Regions from separate parts of the Veillonella magna genome, predicted to be linked through region 1. Evidence: riboswitches for the same ligand, from Rfam matches in the RefSeq annotation. Region 1 holds a riboswitch; each other region holds the start of a gene.
The links. Region 1 has a riboswitch for S-adenosylmethionine ahead of Q5873_RS00870 (YeiH family protein). Riboswitches for the same ligand answer to the same signal wherever they lie in the genome.

Region 1 (11,192 bases):
TTAACCCGCCTCGTCACTGGTAATGAACCACCTCCTACCACGTGGTTTCCAGCTCTTCATCATCTTCTTGCCCACAGACCAACCTACTGCATCGTAGTACGCCATGAACGCTTCCAGATTAATGTGGTAGGCCATGAGCGCTTCCGGATCAATGTGGTAGCCCGTCTCCCAGCAATACGCCTGCACCATCTCCAGCGTTGGCGGAACAAACGGTAACTCTTGGTCATCAATGTTAGACTTCGATGCAGACTTCGGTACAGACTTCGATGCAGACTTCGATGTAGATTTGGATGTTTCTTTCGGTGTAATCGTAGCATTGGATTGTAATTCAATCGTAGACACAGATTTCGATTGCAATGTTACATTCGACATGTCCTCTTCTGCATTTTTTAATGTATTGTCTTGGGGCTCTACAAGGATAGCTTCGCTACCTTTCTTTGTACTTTCTTTAGAGATGTTTAGTCTAGTTTCGTTTAGTTTAAGTATGCGTTCGGGTAGGCGTTCGGGTAGGCGTTCGGCTAGGCGTTCGGGTAGACGTTCAGGTAAAAGTTCGCCTAAGCAATCTTTTTTATCTCCGTTTTTCGGAATACTTTGCCCCTCATTTTGCGAAATACTTTGATCTTCGCTATCACTCATGTCCATAGCAATCGCAGTACTATTGCCTGATAAAAAGCTGGTAACAATCCCTTCCTCTTTCATAGAAATCATTTCATAGACTGTCGCCTTCTTGCCCGGACGTACACAGTATCGAATGCGTCCCGCTTTCTGTAAAGCAAGCCTTGCTCGCTTCACTGATAACTCGCTCAATCGCGTACTTGTCATCAGCATCGACATGGGAACGGAAAATTGTTTTTTCCAAGAACATGTATTGTTATAATGCATCAACACATACCAGAGTAATTGCGCCGATGAAGGTACCTCCGGATGCAATGTAATCCAAACATTAAATGCGTTCATTTCTTCGATGTAATTCATGAGTCGTACCTCCCTAAAACCTATCGGGGAAAGTTACCCCCTCACTTATAACAGGCAAAAACGACCCCTTTTTTAAACATAATTCCCCATACTTTTTTATCATGCTGTCATTTTAATTTTGCATCAAATCTAACAAGCCAGCATACATCTGCATCGAACGCTTCTTTTATCCAAAAATAAAAATTACAAAAAATCTATTTGTACCTCTTCAAGCGATGGATATATACAAGCAAAGTGAATATATACTATCGAACATTTACTCCCATCACCGGCATCAAAACAACTAGAAAGATGTAGCAAAGCCGCGACAAAATATCATAAAAATAAAAAATGGCCTGAAGATCTAAAACATCTCCGAACCACTTCTTATATCCATATAAGACAAAGGAGCTGTAATGAAATATGAGTAAAAACTCAATTTCATTACAGCCCCTTTATCATATTTGTATTCGCTATGGTGCGCCTAGCAGGATTCGAACCTGCGCACCCGGTTCCGGAGACCGGTGCTCTATCCCCTGAGCTATAGGCGCATATCTACCATAGAAGTATACCAAGGAAATAGGTACCCTGTCAAATAAAGGCCATTCATGACCTTTCCCTCTTTTTCTTATCTTACTTGACCACAGGTTCTTAACACTACTTTCATTCTATGCTACACTCAAACTATATTAAGAAGTTAGTAGCTGTTATAAAAAATTGCCAATGATTTATTTGAAAGGGAGAGTATTATGAAATCTATACGCCTATGTTCTACGATTCTCGGAGCTACACTGCTCTTTAGTACATTTTCTGCATCTACTGTCGCTTCCAGCACTACCAGCAATACTATTTCATTAACTACAGAAACCACATCTGCTACAGAGAGTCAAACCACTAATTATACGTACGAAGAAGCCATACATACATTTCATATGATTCCGGCAACACCACTTCCGCCCGTTTCCGAGAGTATACCCGAAGTCAATGAAATCATAGGCAGTGTCATAGATCACAACAATCCTAATGTGTTGTTATTAGACTCCTATGAATCATCCCAGCCCGACAGTTTATCTGCCAATGATATTGTCGCACAATTTAGACTACTTGATAAATCTCTGGTTTCTTCGTTCACCATTAAAAACCAAAAGCCTAACCTTATATATTGTGCCACATTATCTGTAACAGCTATACAATATAAAAATGGTGAAAGATTTCTATCTCCTTCACCATTTTTCTTCCGTTATATTTCCAATAAAGATTATTTTGAATATCTAACGCACGATGATATTGTCACTGCAAGCCCGACAGATCCCATCGCCCTGAACCAAATGACCTGGAGAAAAGCGCCGGTAGGCACTCGCATCGATCAAGCTTTGCGCCTTCTTTTTTCGTTGCGCAAAGATTCCCAACCAAGCCAACCACAGAATTAGTTTTCCTTTACAAAAATCCCCATCGCCGTTGGTATTCTACATTCAATGAAAACTCCGTATCCGTGAACCCTTGTTGTCGTAAACGATCTTTCACATCTTCTCCTTCACCATCATAGATAACAGCATGCCAAGAGCTTTCCGCATCAGCTATAACAAACCGATGTTGCTTGGCAAAGTGACGCAGGCGTTCCCGCACAACCGAAGAAGCGGTAGCTGCCGGTGTTAATGTAATTTTTATAGCAATCAATGAAGTCATATGCGCACCTCCTCATAGTAACCAATACATTCATAGTTCACACGTACGCAGTATCGCAATATATTACAGCTGTAGCCAAAAATTCTGAAAAACTTGTGTCGATAACAGATAGCCTAACGGTACATTGATGGCCACACCGATAGCAAATGCAAACAAGGGTTTATATCCTATCTTCGTTAAGTCGCGAAGACGTGTAGTAAGGCCAATGCTTAAGAACGTTAAAACAAAGAACCAGCCACGTAATTCCTTGAGCGCTGCCAATACGGTTTTACTGTAAGCTGTCCCCGTACTGCTATCAAGTCCGGTTAGTACCAATGAGGTAACAATGGATGCCACAAAAAAGCCAATAATAAATTTGGGAAAGCGTCGCCAAATTTCTTTTTTGTCGATGTGTTCACTGTCTTTTACTTGCTTACGTTCCCACAATGTTACGGAAAGAATGGCCACCAAGAAGGCCCATACGCCGACAAACATATCGCGGCCCACCACCTTCATCAAGGTAAATGCCCGCACCGCAGCTTCATGACCGATTGTCTCAGCCGCTGCAAAGCCGGCAGCATCAGCAAATTCCGACGTACCGATCCAAGCACCGGCTACACCGGGATGAAGCCCCAATGCTTTTGCTGCTGCCGGAAGAGCAAAGATCATAACGACGGCCCATACAATAACTAAGGAAATTGCTACCGATACATGTTCCTGTCGGGCGCGGCATGCACCGCCGATAGCAATGGAGCCGGATACGCCGCATATAGATCCGCCGGCACCAAGGCACGCTGCAAACCGTTTATCCAAGCCAAACAGCTTCGTTGCTGCTAAATAAATACTTCCAAAGGTAACAACCGAAACAATAAGTGCTTGTCCCATAGCGGCCGGACCGGCTTGCAATATAATTGTAAAGGGCAAGGTCGCACCCATGAGTACAATGCCGGTTTTTACATAATACTCGGTGCGCAGTGCATCGCTGAGCCATGCCGGTAATCGCACCAGATTACTGAGAATAAGTCCGACCACAAGTGCTAATAAAGGTCCTTCCAGTTGTGCGGCCTTTATCCAAGTATGAGATGCCAATACCGTAACGACGACCGCCAGTACATATAATGCCGTAAAGCTGCCGATAAAACGCCGGCTGCCAAAGCCAAGATAGTACGCCCCCACCGTAATTACGGCAGCCAATACTATATATAACCGCAGAATGGATGCCCAACCATTTTGTATAATTTGCCCCAGCTGTTCCCAGCTTTGCCATGGCGTTACCTTAAAACGAATCCAGGACGTTATATCTCCCAGTCCGCCGTAAAACAAAAGTGTTAATAGGGCAATGAACCCCAAGCCAATAACAATGGCCCAACTGTCTTCCTTTTTGTGCCAACGATATTTTCTTTCCATATGCAAACCTCTCTTTTTTCTCAATACTACCTTTATGCGGAGTACTACGCGATGACCGGTACGGTCTTTTGGCGGTCCCTCCCCCAAGGGACCATCCCATGTATTACGGTACATTTTTGCTAAGAATATACATAAAGAAAACACCCGCCTTCCTCAGACGGGTGTCTCTCACCTCACTCATCTTTCAGAAAACTCTGCCGGATGTAGCACCGCTTCAATGAATATACTCATCGCCGGTTGCTGTAGCTTCTACGGGCCGTTCCCTCCACTACTCTTGATGAAATCCTATGCAATTTTAATTCCTATAATACATGTAAGAATTCTTGTGCTCTATCTTACACCGAGTCATTACGATTGTCAACTTCTTTTTTCATTTCTTTCCGACATACACGCTAGGCTGACCATCCACATCGGCGCAGCTTGTACGACACTGTTCGGTATTGCTGCAAATCCAACGTTTACGCGTTCCTTCTCCGGCAGCCACAAAATATCCTGTCTTACACCGCGGACATACATAGCCCTTCGCCTTGGCATCGACCAGCTGTGCATCATTCGGTTGCCAATCAAATGTGGTGTTCGCTCCTCCCGTACCGTCATTGTCGCGAGGCATTCCGTCATCACCGACACCTGCCGTATACCGACATTTTGGAAAATCACTGCACCCAAAGAAGGTGCCGAACTTACCTTGTCGCCGTACTAAATGACCTGTACCGCAGCGTGGACAGGGGATATCCGAATGGGGCTGTTCCTCACGATGACTGCCCTGTCTGTCAGTAGTCATCGTATTTCTTTCAATCGTGCGGGTGGTAGTTTCCATGGGCACCCCATAGCCGCCGGGCATAGTCGATCCTGCTACATTGATTCCCTCATTTGCTTTGTTGATAAGCCTCGTTAAAAATTGCACTTGATCGCGCAAAAACGCATCTAATGTCCCCTTGCCATCACTCATATCTGCCAAACGTTCTTCCCATATCGCGGTTTCATCGGGGTACAACATTTCATCCGGTAATGCATCTACCAACATATAGCCCAGCTCTGTCGGCTGCAATACTTTTTTCTTGCCGCTTTCCCGCATGAACTTACGGCTGATAAGCTCACCGATAATAGTGGCCCTCGTTGCTTCCGTACCAATGCCGGATACCGCTTTAAGCTGCTTTTTCAGTTCGTCGTTGCGCACATATTTGTGAATTTCCTTCATCGCTTGTAGCAAAGTGGACGATGTAAAACGTGTAGGCGGTTTCGTCTGTTTCTTATCGATAGCCGTGTTCTCTACCGTTACCGTATCGCCTTTTTTCACACGCGGCAGTTCATGACTTTCACCGTGACCTTCATGAGTATCATCGTCATCACTACGACCGTCACCGGTATCTTGATCGCCGGCAGTCTCTTTTTCTCCCGACTTGGCGGTCTTCTTTGTCGTACGCTGAAAGAGTGCCTTCCATCCCATGTCGAGCACCACATGACCGGACGCCACAAATTCTTCGCCCACTTGCGTAACAGTTATTTTAGTTTGCTCGTATATGTGATCACCGTAGAACTGCGCAATATACGAACGGGCAATGAGGAAATAAATGTTTCGTTCCATCGCCGTCAAACTATCCTTATTTGCTTTTACCGTTGTCGGAATAATCGCATGATGGGCGGTAATTTTTTTATCATTCCATGCCCGCGTCTTAATGGATGGATTGGCTCCCTGCACCCATGCACTGAGCATAGCATCACCGTAAGCGGCCAAATGATGTAAAATAGCCGTGCGGTCTCCATACTGATTTTCCGGTAAATAATCACAATCCGAACGAGGATAGGTAGTGAGTTTCTTTTCGTATAGCTTTTGCGCCGTGTCGAGTACCTGCTGCGGATCATAGCCGTATGCTTTACCGGCTGCCACCTGCAAGGCCGATAACGACAAAGGCAGACGAGGGGCTTCCTTCTTTTTGCTGCGACTGCAGCTACTGATAACACCTGTCGTATCCGCTGCCACCCGTTTGGCTAGTTCCAACGCCACCTCTTGTTTGATGACATGACCATCCGCATCAATGCCGACCTGTTCATCCTTCGGTTTCCAAGTAGCCCAGAACGATCCCTTCGGATGCGCATACAGTACCTTTAACAGGTAATAATCTACAGGCTTAAAATTCTCCAGCTCCCGTTCACGCCGTACAACTAAGGCCAACGTCGGCGTCTTTACACGACCTATGGGAAAGGTTACCTTATTCCCCTTACGTCGCTGCGCCAAAGTATACGCTCTGGATAAATTCATACCGATAAGCCAGTCTGCCCGCGACCGCGCCAAGGCGGATTGCTTCAAATTGAAAAAGTCCTTGTTATCTCGTAAATCACTTAATGCCGCACGCACCGACTTTTCATCCAAGGCATTGAGTAAGATGCGCTGCACCGGCTTCGTATTACCGGTGTATTCTAAAATTTCGTCAATCAATAGTTGCCCTTCCCTGTCCGGGTCACCGGCGTTGACAATGACATCGGCCTTTTTCATCAGCCCCGTAATTATCCGAAACTGTTTGGCACTGCTTTTAGTAACCAAAAGCTTCCACGCCGTCGGCACGATTGGCAAATCTTCGGCACGCCACCGTTGATACCGTTCATCATAATCCCCCGGCTCAGCTTGTTCCAACACATGACCGAAGGCCCACGTCACCACATCATTGCCGTGATCGATAAAGCCGTCGCCACGCTTTGGCGTTCCCCCTAAATATTTACTGATTTCTCTCCCTACACTCGGTTTTTCCGCTATAAACAGTCGCATGACCTCTCCTTTTACCTATATATTTATCTTTTATATTCTACACCATATGTTCTCATTTTGTATATAAAGATGACAAATACCGCATGGGTAGTATATAATCGTAATGCTAGTTTAATTACAAGGAATGATGCGTCGTTACCGAGTAACCGCTCATTTCTATTTCATAGACAACTTTCATGAGGTGACACACAATGACATTTTTAGAAGAAGTGAAGCGTCGTCGTACCTTCGCCATTATCTCGCACCCTGACGCCGGTAAAACGACGTTGACGGAAAAACTGCTCCTATACGGCGGTGCCATCCACTTAGCCGGTTCCGTTAAATCCCGTAAGACACAAAAATATGCTGTGTCCGACTGGATGGAAATCGAAAAGCAACGCGGCATTTCCGTAACCAGTTCCGTTCTGCAATTTGATTATGACGGCTGCCGCGTCAATATTCTTGATACGCCGGGTCATCAGGATTTCTCCGAAGATACCTACCGTACCCTTATGGCTGCCGACAGTGCTGTCATGCTCATCGACGTAGCTAAAGGCGTAGAAGCACAAACGAAAAAACTCTTTGCTGTTTGTAAAGAACGAGGCATTCCTATCTTTACCTTTGTCAACAAAATCGACCACTACGGACGTAATCCGTTTGACTTGATGGAGGATATCGAAAATTCCTTAGGCATTCGGGCGGTACCGATGAATTGGCCGGTAGGCATTAACGGTGAATACCAAGGTATTTATGACCGCGCAACTCACACGGTTGACCTATTCGCCAAAGATGAAACGCATGGTCAAAAAAAATTGGCTTCCACGAAAGAATCTGTAGACGATCCTGCCTTCCGCGAGTTGTTAGGAGAAGAGGTGCATCAATCTCTTATCGATGATATTGAGCTTCTCGATATTGCCGGCGATGCCTTCGACTTTGATCGTGTCCGCGCCGGTGAATTAACGCCAATGTTCTTCGGCTCTGCTATGACTAACTTCGGCGTTAAGCCGTTCCTCGAAAAATTCCTAGAATTGGCTCCGGCTCCGGCAGACCGTAAAGCCTTGGAGGAAACCGTGTCCGCATCCTCTGAAGATTTTTCTGCATTCGTCTTTAAAATCCAGGCTAACATGAATCCGAATCACCATGACCGCATCGTGTTCATGCGCATTTGTTCCGGCAAGTTTGAAAAAGGCATGTCTGTTCTTCATCGTCAGTCCGATAAAACCGTACGCCTGTCACAGCCGCAGCAATTTCTCGCTACGGAACGTACCATTATCGATGAAGCCTATCCGGGGGATATCATCGGCGTCTTTGATCCCGGTACGATGGGTGTAGGCGATACGCTTTGTGCGTCCAATCACAAAGTAACCTTTGGCGACTTTCCTGTATTCCCGCCGGAATTCTTTGCTCGCGTTACTCCAAAGGACACCATGAAGCGCAAACAGTTCTTAAAGGGCATGACGCAGCTCGCCCAAGAAGGGGCCGTACAGATTTTTGAACAGCCTCACGCAATGGACTCCTTCATCGTCGGAGCTGTTGGTATGCTTCAGTTTGAAGTATTGCAGTATCGTCTCAAAAATGAGTACGGTGTTGATTTAGTAATGAACAACTTGCCGTACAGCGTTGCCCGTTGGGTGAAAGGCGATGTGGAAATCAGTAAGCTGAAAGGTCTCGACAGCGCTATGGCCGTTACCGATAACCGCGGCCGAACTGTTATCCTTATCAGTAACGAATGGCAAATGGGTTGGGTTGTGGAACGTAATCCGGACATAACGTTCCTTGAAACTCCACCACTCAACGAAGCGTAGGCATTAGTGATTAGAAAAATATTTTTTATAAAGTAAGACCAACCGTGATAGCTCTTTGAAGCCCGGTCTTACGAAGGGCATTCTTCATAGCTATCACGGTTGGTCTTTTTGCATTCATAACCATAATATTCTTTTTCTGATCGCTAACGTCATTCGCAATTTTGAGTGGATGTCCCTTTCTGCGGGTTAGGACAAGCTGTCAGGTCTTACGAATGACGTGCCTACAATGGAGGTATCCCTCTTTTTCTGTTATGACTTACGCAATCTTGACTGGATGTCCCTTTCTGCGGGTTAGGACAAGCTGTCAGGTCTTGCGAATGACGTGCCCACAATGGAGGTATCCCTCTTTTTTCTGTTATGACTTACGCAATCTTGAGTGGATGTCCCTTTCTACGTCTCAGGGAAAATATAACTATTTAAATCTAATGTATTGATTTATTATAAATGTAACTATACAATATAAAAGTGAGTTACTTTTCTTATATGGTATCTCGTATTGAAAAAAAGAGTTTGTTTGACGTAAAGAGAGGACGGTTTATCATGGTAGATTTCAAAGAAGAGGATTATAAAATTTTCCAGCTATTCGATAACGGCTGGGCTTTGGTTACCGCCGGTTCCATGGATAACTATAATAGTTGCACGTTAAGTTGGGGTGCTTTAGGCTCCATTTGGAACGGTCCCGGTCAAGCCCATCCGGCTGCTACAATTTATGTGCATCCGGCCCGTTATACCAGTGAGTTTTTGAAAAACAACGAGTTCTTTACGTTGAGCTTCTATGCTCCGGAGTATAAAAAAGCACTTGCTTACATGGGATCTCATTCCGGTCGCAACGAAGATAAAACTAAAGGAGCCGGGTTAACTCCTATCGCTTTTGGTAACGGTGTTACTTACGAAGAAGCAAAGGTCACTTTCCTATGTCGCAAGCTGTACATGCATCAATTCAGTCGTGAAGACTTAGCCAAGGATATCCAAGACTACTATGCAGCTGCACCCCAAACTTACCCAGACTTCAACGGTGGTTGGCAACCACATTATCAAATTATTGGTGACATAATCGACATCAAGCGCTAATACAGTAAAAATAAATCCTATGTATAATAAAGCCCATATATCTTAGCAGACCGATTAGTAAAATAACCTGCTTCGATATATGGGCTTTTGTCCTAACGACTGGGCTTAAAAACGTCGTATGCAAAAAAGCCGACTATCTATGTCACTCCCTCTTTAATGACCTGACTAGCAAAAGTCGAGGATATAAAAAGACCTCCCTTGATAGCCTTTCTCTTTCCTTCTGACGACCGGGCTTAAAAACGTCGTATGCAAAAAAAGCCGGCTATCTATGTCACTCCCTCTTTAATGACCTGACTTCTCAAAGTCGAGGATATAAAAAGACCTCCCTTGATAGCCTTTCTCTTTCCTTCTGACGACCGGGCTTAAAAACGTCGTATGCAAAAAAAGCCGGCTATCTATGTCGTAAGCATGTCATTCGTAAGACCTGACTGCTGAGACATGGATAGCCGGCTTTATATATTTTACAATACGACTTTTGAAAGCAAGGTCGTTTCCTTTGCATTCACTTCGCTTTCGATGGCTTCCATCTTAGCATTAAGCTCAGCTACAAAGGCTTCATCCTTAATGGATCCCAAATTAATTTTTACATTAAGGAACGCACCTTTTACGGCGACCCGCGCATTCATTGCAGCCACGGCACCATCGGTTACCGCATTTTGATTGCCTTTAGTAATGACTTCCTCTGCTAAGGCAAACAATTCATTTGCCGCCTCACCTACATGGAACGGCACAAGTGCCGCTTCCTTGGTTGCCGTTTGAATAGCTTCGGAACGAACCGCCTTTTCTTCATCCGTTCCCTTCGGCAATTTAAAAGCTGCCATAATCTTATTAAAAGCATTACTGTCTTCGTCAATAAAATTAACGAACTTTGTTTTTAATTCGCTTGCCTCTGCCTGTACAGCTTTCATATCGGCTTCCACCGCAGCATACTTTTCTTTCCCGATAGTAAGAGATGCTACCATTTCTACTAATGCTGCTGCCGATGCCGCATTAAGTGCCGCAATACTACCGCCGCCCGGAGCCGGTGAACTGGAACCGGTTTCGTTAATAAATGCTTCTACGGATAATCCTTTTAATTCCATGAATATTCTCCCATTGTTTATATATTAGAAAAGTCCGGTAATCTTGCCATCTTCAGTTACATCCATAGCCAAAGCCGCCGGCTTCTTTGGTAACCCCGGCATAACCATAATATTACTGGTTTGGCAAACGATAAAACCTGCCCCATTAGCTACGCGCACATCCTGTACGGTAATGGTAAAATCCTTTGGTGCCCCCAATAAAGTAGGATCATCGCTTAAGGAATACTGTGTTTTAGCCATACAAACAGGCAGTTTATCTAAGCCCCATGTTTCCAACTGTTGAATTTGCTTCTTTGCATTTGGCGTAAATTCAACACCATTACCACCGTAAATACGTTGTACTACTTTTTCGATTTTTGTCGGAATGGGCTCATTAACATCGTACATCATAACCGGTTTAATATCCGTACCCTCTACCATAGCTGCCACCTGTTTAGCCATGTCGATACCGCCGGCACCGCCTTT
Region 2 (11,192 bases), on a different contig from region 1:
CATGCTCTTTAATCTGTTCCAACGCCGTGCGTTGCAGATCCTCATTTGGTAATCCCAATAACGGTCGCGCCTGTCCGATGGAAAGCTCTCCCGCAGATAATTCGTTTCGTAAAAATTCCGGTAGCTGTAACAAGCGCATCATATTTGCTACATGCGAACGACTGCGCCCTAAGCGCAATGCAATGTCTTCCTGTCTAAAATTAAAGATTTCTGCCAGCCGTTTATACGCAAAAGCTTCTTCGATAGGGTCTAGGTCTTGTCGTTGTAAATTTTCCACCAAAGCAATTTCCGTCATTTCCTCGGTGCTGTAATTTTTAACGATAACAGGAACTTCCTTGAGACCGGCCTCATTGGCGGCACGCCACCGTCGTTCACCGGCTACGATTTGAAAATAATCCTCTATGGGGCGCACCACGATAGGCTGAATGATACCATGCGTTTTTATCGATTCGATAAGCGTTACCATTTCATCGTTAGCAAAATTTTTACGAGGCTGATTTTTATTAGGATGGATTAACGTCAAATCCATTAACTGTGCACCATACGTAGGAGCCGATGTGGCCGCTTTTTCAGATAGCTCTTCCTTCTCGTTACCGGATATGTCGGTCCCTATATCACCTGCTAGCGGTGTTCCCACTTCGTTTGATATAGAAGTTGGCTTCGCGTCTATGCTATGATTCTGCACCGCAGCTGACACATCCATTTCCTTTGCGGATATATGTGTTTCTTCATTCTGATTATCTATCACCGTAGCTTTCCCTACCGTAGTATCTGTAACAGTATCATCATGTCTGATCTTATATTCTGTTTCTGATGTAGCATCCTCTGCTACATCATGCAAAGAAGGCCCCATCAATGCGCTTAACCCTTTTCCTAGTCCCGATCGCTTCTTCCCGGATTTATTGTTTTTTTGCATACTTGATGACCTCCTTTGCTAAGCTCGTATATACGGCAGCACCTTTTGACCGCGGATCATAAATAATAATCGGCTCACCATAACTGGGTGCCTCACTAAGTCGTACATTGCGAGGAATAATTGTTTTATACACCTTTGTGCCAAAAAACTTTTTAACCTCTTCCCCTACTTGAATCGATAAATTTGTGCGGCCATCGTACATCGTTAGCAATACACCTTCGATATGTAAAGATGTATTCATATTTTCTTGTACCAATTCTATTGTTTTAATTAATTGGCTAACACCTTCCAGTGCATAAAACTCACTTTGAATAGGAATCAATGCACTGTCTGCGGCTACTAATGCATTTAATGTCAACAGGCCTAATGATGGCGGACAGTCGATAATAATGAAATCAAACTCTTTTTTCACTTGCTTTAAAGCGCGCTTCAACCGACTTTCCCGCTTATCCATGCCCACTAATTCGACTTCGGCACCGGCCAACTGTATTGTCGCCGGTGCTACTTTTAATTTTTTTATCATTGTTGACGCAATGATATCTGTCAACGGCACTTCATCTATTAATACATCATAAACGCACGTATCCAAACTATCTTTATCAATACCAACGCCACTGGATGCATTCCCCTGTGGGTCCAAGTCCAACAATAATACTTTTTTTCCTGCATCAGCCAAGCACGCACTTAAATTTACCGATGTCGTCGTCTTACCGACACCGCCTTTTTGATTTGTAATGGCTATAATCTTACCCACAGTAGTCACCCCGTTCATAACAACAAAATACACATCACATTATACCACAGCCATAAAAAAATAGTGTGTTCTAACCACGAAATCGCTAAAAATTTTTCTGTTAACTCCCCCTTTATTTCATTATGTTTCACGTGAAACACGATGAATGTCCATGCGTCATGTTTTTAATTCCATATGTACGCATAAATTATTTTACGCCATCATTTATTTCTAATTGTACCTTACATCGCTTAATCGTATTATCCCTATTTTTATAAACTCCATTTTCATATTCTTTATTTTACTGCACAAAACTATAAATTAAATGAATATCTGCAAATTGTACGTAATAAAAGAGAATGTTTCACGTGAAACATTCTCTTTTATTATTCGTAGTCATTATACCATGACTTACTGTATTTTCCTGTAATTGTTATTGTACCAGGCTTTATCATATACGTTGCAATACAACTTACCTTCATGAAAACAACGCGTCATAGGACATGCCTTTACTATTAGATCTATATTTACATCGTATCTTTATATTTGCGTATACATTTACGCGTATGATAACAATATAGTTATATTTTCTTTCCCGCTGATGCATCATCAAATATTCTGTACTACGTACTCCTATCATTATGTGCTACGATGCATTAGATATATGATCTAACAGATACAGTACAACCGCCATATCATTTAAAGGCATAATATGTACGCCCTGCGCAATGCGCCTAATTTCTTCCAACGTTTCCACCGCAATGGTCAATCCTGCTTCACGGCCGCCATCTTCCATGCGTCGCAAAATAGATTCCGTCAGTGAAATACCTGGAACTTTTTCGTGAAGATACATAGCCATTTTAAAACTTTTAAGCGGAATTAATCCTAAACAAACCGGTAAGCCTAACGGTGCTATTTTATCAATAAAACGCTTCGCTCTCTCCAAATCATAAATAGGCTGTGTCTGAATAAACTGCGCGCCATGCTCTTTTTTCCGACACAGCTTCTCGTACTCTGCATCTAAATCCTCCGCGCCGGGATTTCCCGTCGTGCCGATATAAAATTTCGTAGGTGCATCCAGTTCGTGCCCCGTCATGTCATAACCGCTATTCAACGTACGTGCCACCGTCAATAGTCCCATCGAATCAAGCTCAAAAACAGCTTTTGCATCCGGATGATCTCCACGTGATGGCTCATCACCGGTTAATGTCAAAATATTATGTACTCCCAATGCAGCGGCTCCCAATAACTCAGCCTGCAAACCAAGGATATTACGATCACGGCAGGTTAAGTGGAAAATCGTATCAATGTTTTTTCTATATTTAATCAAATGTGCCAGTGCAATCGGACTCATTCGCATCTTAGCCATCGGACAATCCGCAATATTGATTCCATCCACACGGTCTGCCAACAGCCCTGCCTCATCCAATGTTTTCTGCACCGATGCCCCCTTCGGCGGATCTAATTCTACAGTAATCGTAAATGCACCACGTGCATGTTTACTTCGCAATTCTTCCATCAAGGCCACTCTCTTTCTCTCTTCAACTCTCTCTTCTATTGTCTAATATTTTATCTGTGTGCTAACAATGCGCTATCACTCATCCCCCAACAACTGTTTTACCAACTGCACTGCCGTCACTCCATCCTTGGCATATGCGTCGGCACCGGCCGTATCCGCATATTCCTGTGTCAGCACCGCACCGCCTACTACAACCTTAGCAGGTACGTTTGCTTTTCGCACTGCCTCGATGGTCTCATCGATCATTGGCATGGTTGTAGTCATTAATGAACAAATACCGATAATCGGCGCTTTATATTCTTTCGCGGCATTTACAATCGCATCCGGTGATACATCTTTTCCTAAGTCCACCACACGATACCCATTATTCTCCAACAAAGCCGCTACAATATTTTTCCCCAAATCGTGAATATCACCTTTTACCGTAGCCACAATGACCGTATCCCGTGCCATTCGCGTATCTTCCGGCAATACTTGTTTTATTGTTTGAAATGCACCTTGCATTGCTTCTGCCGCCAACATAACTTGCGGCAAAAATACCTTACCGGCACCGAATTTTTCGCCTACACGATTCATCGCCTCCGATAATCCTTGCTTTGTAATCACCAAGGGATCTATTTTCTTTGTCAAAGCCTGCGTTACCAATTCAATGACATACTCTTTTTCGCCTCGTTCTACAGCACCGCAAATAGCTTCCAGCATAACTTCTGGTGTCGCTTCCGTTATGTCCGTAAGTGCCCTTTCTTTTTGATTAACAGTCTGTCCATCTGTTATAGTATTAGCCCTCGTTGTACTGGAATCTTTTTTCCCGCTTCCGCCGATAACGTCTTCCGCTTCCTGACCGTACAGGCGGATAAACTCTGCCGCCGCTGTATCAAATCCCAATAAAGTACGACCTGCTACAAATGCTTTTTTTACTGTTTCATTCAAAGGATTTAAAATTGGTGCCGTCAAGCCTGCGGACAATGCCATCGTTAAAAATTGTGCATTTAAATAGGGCCGTTGCGGCAAACCAAATGAAATATTCGACAAGCCCATCACCGTTGGAAAGCCAAAAATTTCTTTATATAATCGCAGTGTCTGCAGCGTTTCCTTAGCACTGTCCGGACCGCTGGCCAAAGTCAATACTAACGGATCCAATAATAAATCCTGCGGACGCAAACCATACCGATACGCTTCCAAAGTAATTTCTTTAATCAATTCTATCCGAGCTTCCGCCGTTGCCGGTAAATCACCTTTTCCCAACGGTAAGCATAAAAGAGCTGCTCCATATCGTTTAGCCAACGGCAATACTGCTGCGAGTTGTTCCGGTTCCGCATTTACCGAATTAATCAGCGGTCGTCCCGGATACGCTTTCAAGCCAGCTTCTAATGCCTTGGCATCAAGAGTATCAATAGATAATGGCACATCGACGAGCATGGTCAATTCGCTAATGGCATGCTGCATCGCTTCGGCTTGATCAATACCGGGTACGCCCATGTTTACATCCAACACATGTGCACCGGCCGCGACTTGCGCTAATGCATCGCGCTTTACCATTGCAAAATTTCCGTCTTTAATTTCCTTTGCCAATACCTTGCGTCCCGTAGGATTAATGCGTTCACCAATAATAATAGGTGCTTCCTTGTGACCTACACGAACAACCTGAGTACGACTGGTAAATACCGTAAACGGTTCCACCTCTGTTCTACTAGACGGCCCATGGGCTATCGCCGCCTCGGCAATAGCGCGAATATGATCCGGCGTACTACCACAACAAGCCCCTATATACGATGCGCCGGCTTCAATTAAATCACCTACGTAAGATGCCATATCTTCCGGCGATAAAGGGAAGATAGTTTTCTTATTTACCAATACCGGCATCCCCGCATTAGGCTGTACGCTAAGAGGCAGATTGGTTACCGTTGCCATTTTCTGCAACAAAGGAATTAATTTCTCCGGTCCGAGAGAACAATTAATCCCCACTACATCAGCCCCCATCGCTTCCATTAAAATGGCCGCTGCTTCCGGTGTAGTACCGGTAATCGTTCTCCCGTCTTCACTAAAGGAGAATTGGCAAATAATTTTTACCCTGTCATCAGCACCTGCTGCCTCTCTCGCATCACGCGCTGCTAATAAGGCGGCGCGCATTTCTTGAATATCTATAATAGTTTCTATAAGAATATAATCCACACCGGCTTCAATTAAAGCATCCGCCTGTTCACGGTAGGTTTCATAAATATCATCAAATGTCATTTGCCCTAACGGAGCAATAAACGTTCCTGTCGGTCCCATAGAACCGGCTACCTGCGCCGTCGGCTTTATATTAGCGATGGCCCGCTTTGCTGCTGCCACGGCAGCATGATTAATTTCCTTAACTCGATGTGCCAAACCATAATCGGCCAGCTTTAATCGACAAGCACCGAACGTATTTGTCGTCACAATATCACTGCCGCTTGCCAAATATTCACTGTGGATAGCTTCTACAATTTCCGGTCTATCCACACTCATTAATTCCGGACAGGCCCCCTCTTTCAGTCCTGCCTGTTGTAACATGGTACCCATAGCACCGTCAAAAATAAACATTGCTTACCTCTTTTCTATATTCACATGTGAATACTTTCTTATTACCGGTTATTCACACTATACCTACACCGCGTTACCAAAACAATGCACGCGCCTATCATCAAGTCCTCATCAATACTGCACCATATACACTATTTCAATATATTTCATTACGGTTTCTTCCGCGACGGACAGTCCCGTTGACCACATGAAGTGCATCCTCGCTTTGTTTGTAATGTAGCACCGCCAGGCATATAACCAATGATAGCTGTCACTGATTTACGGGGAAACAACATGCACGTATCGGTAACGGTAAGACCTATTTCTTCCGCTCCGATAATCGCAGCTAACGCCGGTTGTACATCCAGTGGCCAATTTCCATATCCGGGGCTAAACCGCCATGTTGTCGTATAGCCACCGGCAGCCGCCGCTTTTACAATCAAATCATTAATTTGATCTGCCACCTGCTCTACGGCAGTCGTTGCTGCCGCATCAACCAAAAGACCTACCGTATAATTACCTTCTTTAAATAGTGCTGCACTGCGCCGCTCCACACCGTCTCCAATGGTCACCCCCATCACGGCGACTCGCACTGACGAAGCCAAATGCTTACGAATACTGCTACCTTCAACCACGAGCGGCGGATCCGATTGAATCGTACCGGTAGCCGCATCATATGCATACTCACGATATATCCCGCGCGGTACTGCCTCCAGCTGTACTTCCAAACAAGCCTCCTTCACATACTGTTCGGGAAAATCCTCAGCTCGTTGTAAGCCGGCATACCGTCGTACTTCTTTTTCTTCTATCACCGGTAAGCGTCCATTAAAAATTGCCATACCTACTCCTCTATTCCCAATCTCTCTTCTTTACCAAATTCTTATTGCGATTACACCGAATACCATTTACTTCAATCATACCTATCACAGTTACTCTGCCAACACATACACATTGCCATTAACCGTCACTACGCTTAACTACCTATTGTTGACAAAATAAAAGCCCCTATCCACACAGATAGGGGCTGATTCCTTATCTGTCAGTAAGACTGTTGGATGTAGCACCGTGCCTTGCCGGTTGCCGGACGTCATTGGGCCAATTCCCTCGGTCTCTCTTGATAAGGTCATATGAAATTTACAGTCGATGTATATCGTTAGCAATAAGGATACCTTGAATGATGAAGAATGTCAAGAAATTTATTTCAAAAAAAACGGAGCCGCACTTAGGGAGGATGCGGCTCCGCGTGTTCGTACAACAATTGTACTCACGATTAGGTATAGGTATTTAGAGGTTTTAACAGGTAGCCATCTCCATCACTCCGGGATAAAGAGTAACAAGATGTTGAGATTTAAGTTTGTAACTCATTCTCACTTCCCTGTTGTGGTTACATTATAACACCCATATCGAAGGATTTCAATACCCAAATGCAAAAAAATATTTAAATTTTTCGATTTAATCAGTCATCTTTCGAACTTTATGAATGCCATCGCACCCTTATCAAATGTATTCTCTATTACGTAGTCGCTAAATGCCTTTTATTATGTGCCAACACAAACTCCATGACGGGGCGAGCTATCTCATACATCATTGCATAGCCTCGCGCATTAGGATGTACATCACCGGCAAAAATTCCTTTGCCTTGCCGGAGTGCTTCTTTGAGTGGTCCATAAAAATCAACATACGGAAGATCTTGCTCTCGACAATATGCTTCCAGTTTAGTCGCATAGTCATCCATAACTTTCTCTTCCTCATCGAGTCCCCCTTCTATCGGTAAGGGCAAGCCAACAATAATCGGTATCCGCTTCTTCGTATCAGTTTGTATCATCTCAATCAATGATTTTAGTTTTCGCAAACAATCATCAGCGGTTCGTCCTTGTAAAATGTCATTGGTTCCACCCATTACCCATACCGCTCCAAAAGAAGACTGCGTGCGATATCGCTCCCACAAAAGTGTAATCGCCTGTAGGCTGGCACCATCCACGCCGGCATTATAACAGGTGTGCGGATATAATTTTTTCTCTAGCAATTCTACCCAACCTTGCCCGTACGGCACATCGTAGCCTCTGGTCAAGCTATCACCTAAAAAAAGTATCTGCATAGCGCGTTGCCTCCTTTGTCATTATATGCTACATTCAATCACCTACTACTATCCTATCACCCGATGGTATTCTACGGCTAACTCGAAAGTACGTTGCGACACCGCCCCTTTATAAATTAACGGCGTACTCTCAGTACGTATTTGTCAGTACATAGTTGTAGTAACCGACTACATATCCTGTTAAAGCAGCTCGATTCCTTTCCACAATAAATAGGCCCCGTACACGACAATAAAAGTGCCGCATAACCGATTGACACAGGTCAATACCGTGCTGTTAATATACGATGCAACACTGCGCACAATAGAGGCTAATCCTACAAACCATACGATGGTGGCCGTAGCAAAACCGCCTACAAAATAATCAGCTTCCGCCGGCCCTATGGAGGCGCGCACCGCTCCGAGCATCATACTTGTATCCAAGATAGCCTGCGGATTGCACCAGGTAACAAGACCCGCCATAGCGATTACTTTTGTTAAAGGAATATCTACATCGGCGCCTTCCAATTGTCCTCGCGCACGGAGTAAAGCCACGCCCATAACAACGACCAGCGCACCTCCGCCCAATAAAAGAATCAGCTTTGCCCACGGAACCGCGTCTAATAACCAACCGATACCAAAAAACGCCGACAGTGATAAGGAAAGATCAAAGGCGGTAACAATAAGTACTATTTGTACAATACGATATATACGCTGCGTTAACGCTGTGTTAATCAAAAAAATATTTTGCATGCCGATTGGCGCCATCGATGCTAAGCCTAATAAAAAACCTTGTACATAATAATACATAGTCCACACCCCTTTCTCCTACAATACCATTCCCCACCCTCTCTGTATTCAAACCGCATACGCATCAATACACGTATGAAAACTACCTAACATTCGTTGCCGTACCATGTATGGTACAATGCCATTTATTTTTTTACCAATGCCGGGTCTGCTACGCCGTTAGCCACAAAAGCCGCTGCTCTATCAATGCACGTACCGCACGTACCGCAAGGCTCGTCGCCGCCTTCGTAACAGCTCCACGTCAATTCGTAGGGCGTGTGAAGTGTTAGGCCAACACCTACCAGCTGTGCCTTATTCATAGATGCAAAGGGAGCTTCCACATGCACCTTGTCATACGTACCCAGCGAGATTGCCTTTGTCATAGCCGCAATAAATGCTTCGCTACAATCGGCGTAGGCATTCCCCGCCGCATCATCGGCATGAGCGCCCAAATAAATCGCCACGTCTTCATTTTCGTAAATACTCATGGCCAAACTGGCTACCGCACTGAGCATCAGCCCATTGCGAAACGGCACATAGGTAGATACCATGCCTTCACCGTTTTCTTCAATCTGCTGCGCATAGCTTTTATGTACAATTTCGTCCGTAGACGATTGCAACAGTGAACAATTGGAATATTGCAACACTGCCGCTAAATCCAATTCATAATGAGGCACATCATAATAAGCTGCGATGCGCTTTGCACACCGCAGCTCCTTATCGTGCTTTTGCCCATAATATACAGATACCGTGGATACGTTTTCCCGTCCCCATTTATCGATAGCAACCGATATACAGGTCGTAGAATCAACGCCTCCACTGGATAATACAACCGCTTTCATACCTTCTCCTTTTTCACAGCTTACCGCAAAGGTCTTTCTTTTATCTCCTTTGGCTTGCGTGGATATTTTTTCGGCGTCATGCCGGTCTTCTTAATATAAATAACAGCGCGCTTATCCGCCAAGGTCGGTAATGTCACCGGACGCACCTCCGCTACAGTGCCGCCCAATACCGACAGCGCCCGTTCGGCTTCCTTAATTTCCTCTTCATAGGCCGCTCCTTTAAGAGCAATTAAATAGCCGCCGTTTCGCACATAAGGAAGCGCCCATTCAGCCAACACATTAAGGCGTGCCACGGCCCGACTGGTTACTATATCATACATATCCCGATGCTCGATACGATGCGCCATATCTTCGGCACGACCATGTAACGTCGTCACATTGGATAATCCCAATTCCACTGCTACATCCTCCAAAAAGCGGAGCCTCTTCCGAAGAGAATCAAACAAGGTAATGTGTAACCGGGAATCGTAAATCGCTAACGGAATACCCGGAAAGCCGGCACCGGTTCCCAGATCCAGCACCTTACTTTCCGGTATAAATACCACCTTATCGTAGCAGGATAGGGAATCCACCATGTGCTTTACCGCCACCTCATGCGGTTCGGTGATAGCTGTTAAATTCATATATTGATTCGTTTCAACAAGGCGTTCGTAGTACGTAGTAAAGGCAACGGCTTGTTCCTCCGTCAGCGTAATACCGAAAGCTTTCATTTGTGCTGTCACATCAGCGGTAAAGTCCATAGTTATCTCCTCACTGCTTCTATCGTATCATTATCGTCGCCGGTGTTCGGCCATCCTCATCCGTCTGCGGCCTCACGGCCATCCTCTCATATCCTCGTCAAAGATGCGCCTAATCCACCGACTGCCTTATTGTTTCATCACCGGTTACTGCTGCTTAGCTTCATCCCTTCGATATTGTTCCAACTGCACCAGCAATACGGAAATATCCGCCGGCGATACACCTGAAATACGACTGGCTTGGCCGATGGAATGAGGGCGAATCTGTGCTAACTTCTGTCGCGCTTCCAAGGAAATTCCCTTCATCGCTTCGTAGTCCCAATGTGCAGGAATAATTTTTTCTTCCAGCTTACGAACCTTTTCTACTTGCTCCATTTGTTTTTTAATGTAACCTTCGTAGGTAATGGAAATATCAATTTCCTCTTCTACGTCCGGCGCATACCGAGGCAAATTAAACGCATCGGCCACCATTCCGTAGGTAAGCTCATTGCGCTTCACTAAATCATAAGCTGTCATGCCTGTTTTTATCGGTGCCGTTCCCATCGCTTCCAGGCGAGCCTGCATTTCCTTCGTCGGGTTAACCTGCGTTTCTTTAAGGCGTGCCGTTCCTTCTTCAATACGTGCCTTCTTAGCCAAGAATCGCTGGTAGCGCTCTTCTGTAACAAGACCTATGGCATAGCCTTTTTCGGTAAGACGCATATCCGCATTATCTTGACGAAGAAGCAGACGGTATTCACTGCGACTGGTCATCATGCGATACGGCTCACGAGTTCCTTTCGTAACGAGATCATCAATGAGTACGCCTATGTACGCTTCCGACCGCGACAAAATAAAAGGCGCCTTGCCTTCGAGGAACAACGCTGCATTGATACCGGCCATAAGTCCCTGCGCGGCTGCCTCTTCATACCCGGACGTACCGTTAGCCTGACCGGCGGAGTACAGTCCTTCAATATGCTTTACCTTCAATGCCGGCGTTAACTGTAACGGATTTAAGCAATCATATTCAATGGCATAGGCAGGGCGCATAATTTCTACATC
Region 3 (11,192 bases), on a different contig from region 1:
GACGATTCATCTCGTTGATGGCAACGGTCACAGCGATCAGAATCAGAGAGAGGGTCACAGCGAAACAGGCCGTCATGTGCCGCGTCATCGCATTGCTTTTACGCCAAAGAATATGACAAAGGAAATGGCTTGGTATATTTAGGTTGTATTTTAGAATTTGTGGATACAGTTGCGATATGGACGAGGCTATCTTGTAAGTAGTACATTGAATGTTAGTAGGCCGATTATTTTATAGGAATGAATGTGACGACAAATTCGGAGGACAGCAGGTGATGTACATAGAAGATAAGTAAGGCATAAGGCTAGTATGTCTACAAATTCGTCGGTAGGTAATCAATCTAAAGAGTATATTCAAAATGCTATTTTACCGTATACCAGTCAGCATATTACTGCGGATAATTATAAAACATTGTAAATCAATGCGGCGCGTTCTCTAAAAAATAGTATATCCGGCAAAAATTCATAAAGGTACATTACTGGTACAGCGGTAAGATAAAAAAGGGACTGTAATGGAATGAGCGAAAAACTCATTTCGTTACAGTCCTCTTTTTAACGATAACGCATCGGATCCGGATAGAGAATAGAAGCAAGTAAAGTCTTTGTATATGTTTCGCGAGGGGCCGCAAAAATTTGCTCGGTGTCATTATCTTCAATAATGCGACCATCCTTCATTACCAATATGCGTTGGCAAAGATAACGTACCAATGCCAAATCGTGAGCGATGAAAAGAATAGCAAAGCCCTCCTGTTTTTGTAATTCGGTGAGAAGATTAATGATTTGTGCTTGCACGGACATGTCTAAGGCAGCGACGGCTTCATCGGCGATGATGAGGCGTGGCTGTACAGCTAACGCCCGGGCAATAGCTACACGTTGACGCTGTCCGCCGGAGAGTTCGGACGGGTAGGCAGTGCCGTAATGAGGATCGAGTTGAACCATCGAGAGTAGTTCATCAACTCGTAAGCGCCGTTCCTTTGTCGTTAGATTAGCATGCGTCAGACGTAATGCTTCATCAATACTTTCAGTAACGGTTCTTTGCGGATGCAAGGCACCGTCCGAATCTTGGAAAATAAGTTGGATATCGCAAGGATGAAGGTCATGATGTAATTGAGAAGGCGAAGTGATTATGGGGCGACCATCAAAGAATATGGTCCCACAGTCAGACCGATATCGTCCCATGATAAGACGGGCTAATGTTGATTTGCCGCAACCCGATTCACCGACGAGACCGACAATTTCGCCGGCATGAAGTGTAAAGGATACATCGGTTACAGCGGGAATTGTCATAGTGTGGGCAGTGATAAATGTTTTACTTAGTCCGGTTACTTTGAGAAGCGGTTTGGCGATTGGGTTATTGAGGGAAGAATTGTTATTTTTTTCTGCAAGGGGAGCAGCATCGGTAGTGGAAATAGTAGCGTGTGTATCGGAACGTATTTGTTTTTTGGAGGCCGGTGTCGTTTCGGCAAGTTTTTCTCCGGCGCAGATAATAGGGGGTGTTACCTTTGGAGCACGAGAATCTAAGAGCCATGTTGCGGCGCGATGTGTAGGAGATATAACGAACAGCGGCGGCCGTTCATGGTAATCGATAGCCATTGCGTAGGGATTGCGCGGAGCAAACGGATCGCCCACAGTACGCTGTGTGAGGAGTGGCGGATGGCCAGTAATAGAGTGGAGCGGATGACCTTTGTCGGCCTTCGCCGGGACAGAGCGCAGTAAGCCCCAGGTGTATGGGTGACGCGGATGACGGAGAATATCCTCGGCCGTGCCGATTTCGACGATGCGACCACCGTACATAACGGCAATGCGATCGGCCATGTAGGCGGCTACGCCTAAATCATGAGTAATTACAATTAAGGAGAGTCCTAGGTCGTGTCGTAATTTTTTTAGTACATCCAAGACTTGAATTTGTACGGTAACATCCAGCGCTGTGGTAGGTTCGTCGGCCAGTAAAATATCCGGCTTCATAGCTAACGCAATGGCTAGCGCACAACGTTGGCGTTGACCACCGGATAATTCATGAGGCATCATGTGCAGCCAATTTTTTTCGCTAGGTAACCCAACGGATTCTAAAAGGTGAAGCGCTTCTATAGTCAGAGTTTCTTTCGTCGAGGTTGTTTGGTCGTGATGGGATGGGCTATTAGGTTTTTTGGCGGAGAAGGAGGGATGTAAACCTTCGCGCCGGTTTTTAGTGTCTCCTTGGCACAAGGCTTCAAACAGCTGCGCACCGATTGTCATGGACGGATTTAAAATTGTCAGCGGATGCTGGAACATCATGGAAATACGGTGACCGCGCAGCTGTTGTAGCTCTTTTTCTGACGCGGCGGTAATATCGATTGTTGTTGACTGCGGTTGACGCGGATGAAGCACAATGCGTCCGCCGGTGATATGACCGCGCTCCGGTAACAATCCCATGGCGGCCTTACACAGTACGGATTTGCCACAGCCCGATTCGCCGAGCAATACCAAAATTTCGCCTTGCTTTAATGTAAGCGATACATCGTCCAAGGCATAAATTGTACCGTTTTGATGAGTAAATTCCACAGATATATTTTCAATGGTCAATGCCGGCGGTGTATGATCTGTGGATTGTGCGTGCGAGTTTGGCAGAGTCGTTTTATTTTTTGCAGACAAGCTGTCTATAATTTTATTTTTGGTAGGCTGTGTCATTGTTGTATATCCCAGGTTTCAATGTTCCACATGACTCCGGTAGCGTGATGACCGAGGACGCGCTCTGTAGAGGGGCCGGTTATTTTTTTTGCTGCTACGTAATTACCGTCCAAATAGGCAATCATAATATAGGCCGGATGAGCGGCAAAGGCTTGCTGAAATTCGTCATATGCCAGCTTGCGCTGCGCCGGATCGTAGGTAGCACGCGCTTTGGCTAACGCAGCATCAACGGCGGCATTGCTGTAATGCGTGTAGTTGCCGCTACCATTTGTATAAAATAAATCGTAAGTTCCGTTGTCCGGATCAAAGGGAGCGGCCTGTCCGATCATGATAGCTTGGTTATGTTTCCAATCAAATTTGGATACGATGTGAACGCGCATGTCGATGCCTTCTTCCTTCAGCTGCGAAGCGATGACCTTTGCCATATCTACCCGCTCCGTTTCATATTCGCGCACGTCTACGGAAAAAGCGAGTTTTTCCCCGTTCTTTTCGTAAATACCGTCAGTACCGCGATGCCATCCGGCTTGTGCCAAAGCATCTTTTACGTAGGTCGGATTATAGTCACGGTGGGGTACCGTCGGATCATTATAGGTAGCATTTTGTTGCAACGGGCTATAAGCCACACTTCCTTGATTGTTAAGAACACTGGCGATGATAGCTTTTTTATCGATAGCATAGCCTAGGATGGAAACCAATTCGGGATGCTTTTTCCAAAAGGCGTTGTCAAAATTAGGGGCAATGCCGCGATAATCAGCGGTTTTAAAATCGTAAACGGTAAATTTGTCATTCCCACGGAAGGCTTCTGTATTGTGTGCATTCAACCAAGCAATATCGACGCCGCCGGATTTGACCTGTGTGGCCTTAGCGTTTTCATCAAGAATAATTTTGAAAATAATTTTGTCGATATGGGGCACTTGATCGTAATACGTTTCGTTTTTGGAAACGACGATGGACTGCCCCTTATCCCAGCTGACAAATTTATAACGGCCCGTGCCGATTGGATGACGGTTGAAATCATCGGTCATAATGTCCTTACCTTCCAATAGATGTTTAGGTAAAAGTCCGATCGTCAAATAATTAAGCATTGCCGCATTGGGCTGGGACAATACGATTTGTACAGTATTGTCATCAACGACGATGACGTCTTTAATTTCTTTGTAGTTGTCGCGAATGGAAGCTTCTAACTTTGTATTCTTTGTTAGCTGATCCAATGTGAATTTTACATCGGCAGCAGTAAACGGTGTGCCGTCATGCCAAGTAACACCTTTGCGTAAATGAAACGTATAGGTCTGTGTTGCTTCATCAAATTGGTAATCGGTGGCCAAATCGGGAACCGGTTCACCGTGGCCGTTATATTTCATCAAGCCGGAAAAAATAATATCCGGCAGTTCATCATGTGTATTTAAAATCGGGTTGATAGTGGTGTAATCCGTGCTGGCAAACGTAAGCGTTTTACTGTTGGTGTCGGTTCCCGCTTGCGAACCGCATCCGACCATGAGTGCCAAGCAGGCTACCGTTGTCAGTGTTAAGGCAAGACGACGCAGATGCTGAGAAAGTTGCATGAAGACCTCCTTATAAATTACTGCAACCGCGATTCAATTGGCGGCGGATATAGTAGCCGAGACGAGTAATCGAGAGCAGTGTAATAACTAAAAATATACCGGGAATCAGAATGACCCACCACGCATTGGTAAGCAATGCGCGATTGGCCAAAGAGAGCATGGTTCCCCAAGAAATAACATCTACGGACAGGCCTAATCCTAAAAAGCTGAGTGTCGATTCTATCAGTATGGCAGATCCTATCGAGGATACGACCATAAACATAATGGGGGACCAAATACTGGGCCATAGATGGCAGCGCAGAATATATAACGGGCCGGCGCCCATAAAGCGGGCGGCCCATACATAATCGCTGTTTTTAATATGACATACTTCGCTGCGGACGATGCGGGCCAGGTTCATCCAAGTGGTGCCGCCGATGATAAGTGCTATAGATATCGGGCTCGGTGAAGGGATAAAGGCTAAGCATAAAATCATGAGAAGTAATGAAGGAATACTGCTAAGAATTTCCGCCGTGCGCATTAGCACCGTGTCAACTATGCGTGAAGCGAGGCCGCTCAATGCACCGTATAATACGCCAAGGCCGGTAGATACCAGCATACTCAGTACACCGATGCCAAGCGATAACCGGCCGCCGTACCAAATGCTGGAATATATATCACGGCCCAGTGCATCGGTACCGAAATAAAATGTTTGATTAGGTGCTTCGCTGAGATGATGCAAATAAAAATGAGCCGGATCGTGATTGGCAATCAACGGCGCAGCCAAACATCCGATAATGATGAATAATAACCAAAGCACAGCAGGCCAAGGAAAACGGCGGCGCTTTTGAAAGAATTGTCTGTGCAATAGTTCTGACTGCCATGATGTTGCAGTCGGTGGTATGGCAGATAACTCAGCAGATGATGCGGTTTGTGATTCCTTGCATTGTGGCATAGCAGAGTCGGTTGCCAAAGGACGGACGAAGCGAAATTCGTCATCATTCGATAGCGTAGGTCGGCTCATTTATATCACCTGCCCTTCATCGTGCTGCAGGCGTGAATCTAATTGTTCGTTAATGGCCTGGGCCGCTAAACCGGAAGCGATAACAAAACAGCCGGTAAGCATAACGATGAGCATGAGCAAATTATAATCGTGATACTTTGCGCTTTCAATGGCCAGCATGCCCAGTCCGGGATAAGAAAAAACGGCTTCCACCACATATGTACCGCCGACGATATGATTAGCGGATACGGCCATGACACTGATAATGGTGGGCAGTACATTGCGTAAACAATGACGGATAAGAATTGTACGGCGGCTAAGTCCTTTAGCCTTGGCTAACAATACGTAATCGGCGCGGGTTTCGTCTAACAATTTATTGCGAATGATATAGGCATAGTACCATACATGCGTGATGACCATTACGGATAAAGGAAGTATTAAATGATTGGCGCGGCTTAATAGGTTTTCGCTTTCACCGGGAGCATAGGCACCACTGCCGGGAAGCCAACCCAAATTAACATTGAACAGTAAAAGAAATAGGAGCCCTAACCAGAAGGAAGGAATATAATTCGCAATAGTACCGACAGTGCTAAGCAACCTATCAGGCCAGCGATCTTCGTATAATGCACAAATAAGCGCGAGAATAATGGCAATCACAAATACAGTAAGATACGAAGCGATCCCTAACAGTAGTGTGTTACCGGCCATGTCGACCATTACATGCATGGCGGGTTCGCGATATTTATAAGATATACCGAAATCACCGTGGAGCCCATGAGTTACCCACTGGATATATTGAATATACAGTGGTTTATCAAGACCTAATCGAAGGCGTGCTGCCGATTGCTCTTCAGTACTCATGCGATCGATGCGTTCACCGTAAAATGCTTGCAACGGATCGCCCGGAGCTAAGCGTGCCACGGTAAATACCGTAATAGATAAGACGAACATGGCACAGAAAAAAACAATAATCGTGTGCCATAAACGAGAAAACCGATGTGCCACGGGCAGCGCCTCCTTTCCATAGTATACTCAGCCGTATTATAGCACACTTATATATAAATCACTAATAATGTAACTGTTTCGGAGACAGCGTCATATGTGTATACAATGCGGTGAAATAATAAAAGAAAAACCTCTCGTCTCTATGAAATATAAGAGTGAGAGGTGGGGGTACCGGTTAGTGACTGGAGATATGTTCGGGGCGGATGAATTTGTAAAAGACAAATAATCCTAAGCTTTGACTAATAAGCATTGTCGCTGCCATCGGAACGGCACTGCTGTCACCGGCTATACCTACCAGCGGTGCGGATAGACCGGCGCATACGGTACCAAAAAAAGATAATAAAGCAGTGACGCTGCCGGCGAATGCGCTTTCCCGTTGCAGAACTGCAGCAAAGGTAACGGTGCCAAAAGCAGCAATAGGGCTAACGACGCAAAATAAAGTGGCCGCTGTTACCCAAAGAGGCGCTTGCAAAATTACGGCCAAGGAAAAGGCGACTAAGCTCAGCTCTGTCCACCACAAGGTAAAGCGCATCATTTGGTATTCCGTGAAACGATGTACCAAACGAGTAACGAGAGCACTGCCTAGCACGATACCTACGGAATTAAAAAAGAAAAAATAGCTGTACTCTTGCGGCGTTGTTCCGTAAATTCTTTGAAAGAGAAAAGCGGATCCGGATAAATAGCCAAAGAAGGCCATAAAGACAAAGGCTTGCAGCAAGCAATGACCAAGGACATATTTCTTTTTCAGCAGCGTAGTAAAGGCAGCAAAATTTCTGCTAAAGCCGCCTTTGATGCGGCGTGCAGGGGGAAGACTTTCCTTAATGCATAAGCTGCCGATGAGCATGACAACACCCAGTACGGCGAGGACAGCAAAAATCATACGCCATGAATAAAAGCGCACAATTTGTCCGCCGATAAGCGGTGCAATCACCGGGGCAAAACCGTTAACAAACATGAGGACAGCCAATAATTTAGTTAGAGCAGGCCCTTTGGCCAAATCCGTACTGATGGAGCGAGGACTGATCATGCCAGCTGCACCGGCAAGGCCTTGTACAAATCGAAGTGCAATTAATTCCCAGACGGATGTGACGTACATGCAGCCGATACTGGCTAACGTAAAAATCAATAGTCCTCCGCACAGGGGGCGCTTGCGACCGAGACCGTCACTTAAAGGACCGATAATGAGTGTGCCCAAGGCGGAGCCAATCATAAAGCCGCCGATGGTTAACTGCGTCAGTGAAGGGCTGGCGTGAAAGTCCGTGGCCACTTTAGGTAAATCGGGCAAATACATATCCATGGAAAAAGGAACCATGGCGGACAGCATCCCTAAAAATAAGGTAAATATAATGCTTATGGATACAGCAGGTGTCATCGGTGGTTCATCAATGGGGACATTCATGTGTGTGCGCTCCTTCATACTTACATCTCCTTTGAAAAATATATAAATCGCGCCATGTGTTATGGCGCGATGGTATGAAAAAATAAAAAACGCTATACCGCAAGCAGCACAGCGTTCTTTGTGGCGGAGGATTAGGGATTCGAACCCTAGCGACGGTAACCCGCCCTAACGATTTAGCAAACCGTCCTCTTCAGCCTCTTGAGTAATCCTCCATATATGTTACTCGTAAATTCTAGCATTAATAAGAAAAGTTGTCAAGAGTGCGGTCTGGAGTAAAAGTGAAGGTAGTTTTATGCTGCTATAAAACTGTTGAAAAATTATTGAGAAATTGAGAGAAGGTAATGATGAGAATTTGTAGTTGACAATCTGATTTATATCGTGATAATATAATCCCATCAAATTTAATAGGAAATCATCAAGAGCAGCTGAGGGACTGGCCCGGTGACGTTGCGGCAACCCTCCTTGAGAAAGGTGCCAAATCCAGCGATAGTATCGGTAATGATTATGTCGAAAGATGATTGGTAGCTAATGAGTAGATAGCCCTTGTCTTTCGAGACGAGGGCTTTTTTGTTGACTGCCTGCAAAATGGTATGTAGTGAATCAGCGACTACTCATTGCTAAAGTTGGAAATAACTTGATGATGTATATTGAGTGAGAAGAGAGAATGCTCGGCCGGAGGTGAGAGACCGGCCAAGTGCAAGGAACGTCTGAGGGCATATGTATTGAGAAATAAGAGGAGGATTATAGTATGAAATTTTCTTGGCAATGGTTTAAAAAGAGTGCGCTTTTAGGAGCTGCCGTACTGGTTTTGGGTGGTGCATTGGCCGGTTGTGGCAGCGATTCATCGGCAGTAAAAAATGAAATTACCGTGGGAATTACACCGGGCTCCACGGAACAAATTATGGAATATGTAGTGGAAAAGGCTAAGAAGGAAGGGCTTACAGTTCATGTAAAAACATTTTCCGATTATATTACACCGGACCAAGCGGTGGCTACCGGCGATATTGATGTAAATCTGTATCAGCACAAACCGTTTATGGATGCATTTAATGCGAAGAACGGTACGAGCTTGGTTAGCATCGGAACGACCTACTTGGCGCCGTTGGCGGTGTATTCCCATAAATACAAATCATTAAACGAAATTCCCGACGGAGGAACGATTGCGATTCCCAATGATCCGACAAATGGTAGCCGTGCCCTGATCCTATTGGAAAAGCAAGGGCTCATTACATTGGATCCGAAGAAAGATCCGTTAAAAGCCGTACCTCAGGATATTGTAGAAAATCCGAAGCATATTCAAATTATCGAACTGGAAGCGGCACAATTACCGCGTTCGTTGGAAGATACGGATGCATCGGTTATCAATGCAGGCTTTGCTATTTCTGCCGGACTTAACAGCAAGCGCGACGGTATTGCCGTGGAAGGCGATACCAGTCCGTATGTGAATATTGTGGCAACGCGGGCAAAAGATAAAGATAATCCGACGTACAAAAAATTCGTTTCTATTTTCCAAAGTGACGATGTACGCGATTTTATCAATAAAGAATTTGAAGGTGTAATTATTCCTGTGTGGTAATATCGTTGGTCAATGAAATTAATTTAATGTTTTGTAACATAGTTGGTACTTTGTAGCATATTGATACGATGTTGCAAAATATCTTAGAGAGCCTAGGGTAAATTTATTTTTGGCATATGAGGATAATTTTAAAAGGATACATTTTCTGCAGCGTGTAAGGGCAAGCATGTTGCGGGAAATGTATTCTTTTTTATTTCAATGATTACCGATGATTTGAAGAAATTTGATATACTTTTGCGTTGACGTATGGACAAATATCCACATATAATAGAACATAGCATTGTAGTAGGAAAAGAATTGGAGGGGAACTATGGCGCGATTAACAAAGGAAGAAGTAAAAGAACGTGTATGCCGTGCGATTGAAGATGCAGCTCCGGAACTTAAGAAAATAGCGGCATCTATCATGGCAGAACCGGAGTTAGGCTATAAAGAGGATAAGACATCGTCCAAAGTGCAACGAGCTTTCGATGCAATGGGATTGACATATACGACGGGACATGGCCGTACCGGTTTAAAGGCGCGCCTTAGTGGCGGCGCTTCCGGTTATACGGTAGCCATGATTGGCGAATTGGATGCTATCGTGTGTCCGAAACATCCGGCGGCAGATCCATTGACGGGGGCAGCCCATTGCTGTGGTCATAACATTCAGATTGCGAACATGTTAGCGGTAGGGAAAGGTCTTATGGCTGACGGCGTAATGGAATCGCTGAAAGGTGACGTGGTTCTTTTTGCGGTACCTGCCGAAGAATATGTAGAAATTGATTACCGGAGTAAACTTCGTGAAGAAGGGACGATTAAATATTTGGGCGGTAAACAACAGTTGATATATGAAGGTGCTTTCGATGATATTGATATGGCGATGCAAATGCATGTAGCAACGGCAGAAACTCCGCAAGGAGAAATGAATCTCGGCACCACATCCAATGGGTTTATTGGCAAACTTATCGAGTATAAAGGAAAAGCGGCCCATGCGGCAGCAGCACCGCATGAAGGAATCAATGCATTGCAGGCAGCCATGATGGGGGTTATGGGAGTGAATGCTATACGCGATACATTTAAAGAAAGTGATTATATTCGCTTTCATCCCATTATCAACAGTGGTGGCGATTTGGTGAATGTGGTGCCGGATAAGGTAACGATGGAAAGTTATGTGCGCGGTGCTAATGTGGAAGCAATGATTGATGCGAACAAGCGAATTAATCGAGCCTTGAAAGCCGGCGGAGATGCGGTTGGTGCTATATGTGATATTCAGGATTTGCCGGGATATTTACCAATGCGGAATGATGCAGTGATGAATGATCTGTTGGAAGCTAACTCTAAAATGCTTTTCCCGGAAGACAATGTACGATATGGTGAACATATGGCGGGGAGCACCGATATGGGAGATGTGTCGCATATTATGCCGGTGATCCATCCCTGGGTTGGTTGCATTGACGGCGTATTGCACGGCGCCGATTATGTGGTATCTGTCGAAGAGGTAGCCTATATAAAAACGGCACAGGCATTAGCTATGACTATCGTAGATTTACTATATGATGATGCAGCCGGTGCAGAGAGAGTGATGGCGGAGTTCACGCCGGCGTTGACAAAAGAAGAATACCTGGCATTGATGGATAGTATTGACAGTAAACATTAGACGAAATTGCTGTATAGCAGACACCTCATTGTAGTCGATGAAAGTAAGCGATAAGAAAAAGGGGGCTTGGCACACATGGTGAAAGCCCCTTTTGTGTATGATGATTACATGATAACTATAAGATAACTATAAATTTTCTCTTAAATTTTTGAATAAGATTTTGTCTTAGCAATACATGGGATACTCGAATTCCTACCACAGAAAGTGATATACGATGTATATTTACTATATATAATAACTATTTAATGTTAGTAATAGTTAGTAGTAATGCTGGTATCGTACATGAAGAGATGAAGAATACTTTGTATAATGTGGTGGGCTCCGTGATAACTATCAATTCAGATTAAACGCAGATAATAATAAAAAAA

Region 2: another riboswitch for S-adenosylmethionine. It lies ahead of Q5873_RS04335 (methionine synthase); the one in region 1 lies ahead of Q5873_RS00870 (YeiH family protein).
Region 3: another riboswitch for S-adenosylmethionine. It lies ahead of Q5873_RS09240 (MetQ/NlpA family ABC transporter substrate-binding protein); the one in region 1 lies ahead of Q5873_RS00870 (YeiH family protein).

The regions. Positions count from the first base shown of each region.
Region 1 is NZ_CAUGKU010000001.1:194,878-206,069, forward strand. Features, by position in the region: gene Q5873_RS00850 (hypothetical protein) at 1-975, opposite strand; tRNA gene Q5873_RS00855 (tRNA-Arg) at 1,431-1,505, opposite strand; gene Q5873_RS00860 (hypothetical protein) at 1,704-2,384, shown strand; gene Q5873_RS00865 (hypothetical protein) at 2,392-2,640, opposite strand; gene Q5873_RS00870 (YeiH family protein) at 2,704-4,026, opposite strand; SAM riboswitch class I at 4,201-4,310, opposite strand; gene Q5873_RS00875 (DNA topoisomerase 3) at 4,397-6,790, opposite strand; gene Q5873_RS00880 (peptide chain release factor 3) at 6,982-8,574, shown strand; gene Q5873_RS00885 (flavin reductase) at 9,115-9,645, shown strand; gene Q5873_RS00890 (cyclodeaminase/cyclohydrolase family protein) at 10,107-10,727, opposite strand; gene Q5873_RS00895 (formate--tetrahydrofolate ligase) at 10,752-11,192, opposite strand, start outside.
Region 2 is NZ_CAUGKU010000005.1:99,719-110,910, forward strand. Features, by position in the region: gene Q5873_RS04315 (ParB/RepB/Spo0J family partition protein) at 1-916, opposite strand, end outside; gene Q5873_RS04320 (ParA family protein) at 900-1,670, opposite strand; gene Q5873_RS04325 (methylenetetrahydrofolate reductase) at 2,296-3,168, opposite strand; gene Q5873_RS04330 (homocysteine S-methyltransferase family protein) at 3,244-5,733, opposite strand; gene Q5873_RS04335 (methionine synthase) at 5,883-6,551, opposite strand; SAM riboswitch class I at 6,742-6,836, opposite strand; gene Q5873_RS04340 (SGNH/GDSL hydrolase family protein) at 7,226-7,810, opposite strand; gene Q5873_RS04345 (LysE/ArgO family amino acid transporter) at 7,991-8,596, opposite strand; gene queC (7-cyano-7-deazaguanine synthase QueC) at 8,722-9,417, opposite strand; gene rsmG (16S rRNA (guanine(527)-N(7))-methyltransferase RsmG) at 9,438-10,157, opposite strand; gene mnmG (tRNA uridine-5-carboxymethylaminomethyl(34) synthesis enzyme MnmG) at 10,302-11,192, opposite strand, start outside.
Region 3 is NZ_CAUGKU010000020.1:111-11,302, reverse strand. Features, by position in the region: gene epsC (serine O-acetyltransferase EpsC) at 1-142, shown strand, start outside; gene Q5873_RS09270 (dipeptide ABC transporter ATP-binding protein) at 550-2,664, opposite strand; gene Q5873_RS09265 (ABC transporter substrate-binding protein) at 2,661-4,226, opposite strand; gene Q5873_RS09260 (ABC transporter permease) at 4,237-5,229, opposite strand; gene Q5873_RS09255 (ABC transporter permease) at 5,230-6,213, opposite strand; gene Q5873_RS09250 (multidrug effflux MFS transporter) at 6,389-7,630, opposite strand; tRNA gene Q5873_RS09245 (tRNA-Ser) at 7,734-7,824, opposite strand; SAM riboswitch class I at 8,022-8,133, shown strand; gene Q5873_RS09240 (MetQ/NlpA family ABC transporter substrate-binding protein) at 8,361-9,188, shown strand; gene Q5873_RS09235 (amidohydrolase) at 9,499-10,824, shown strand.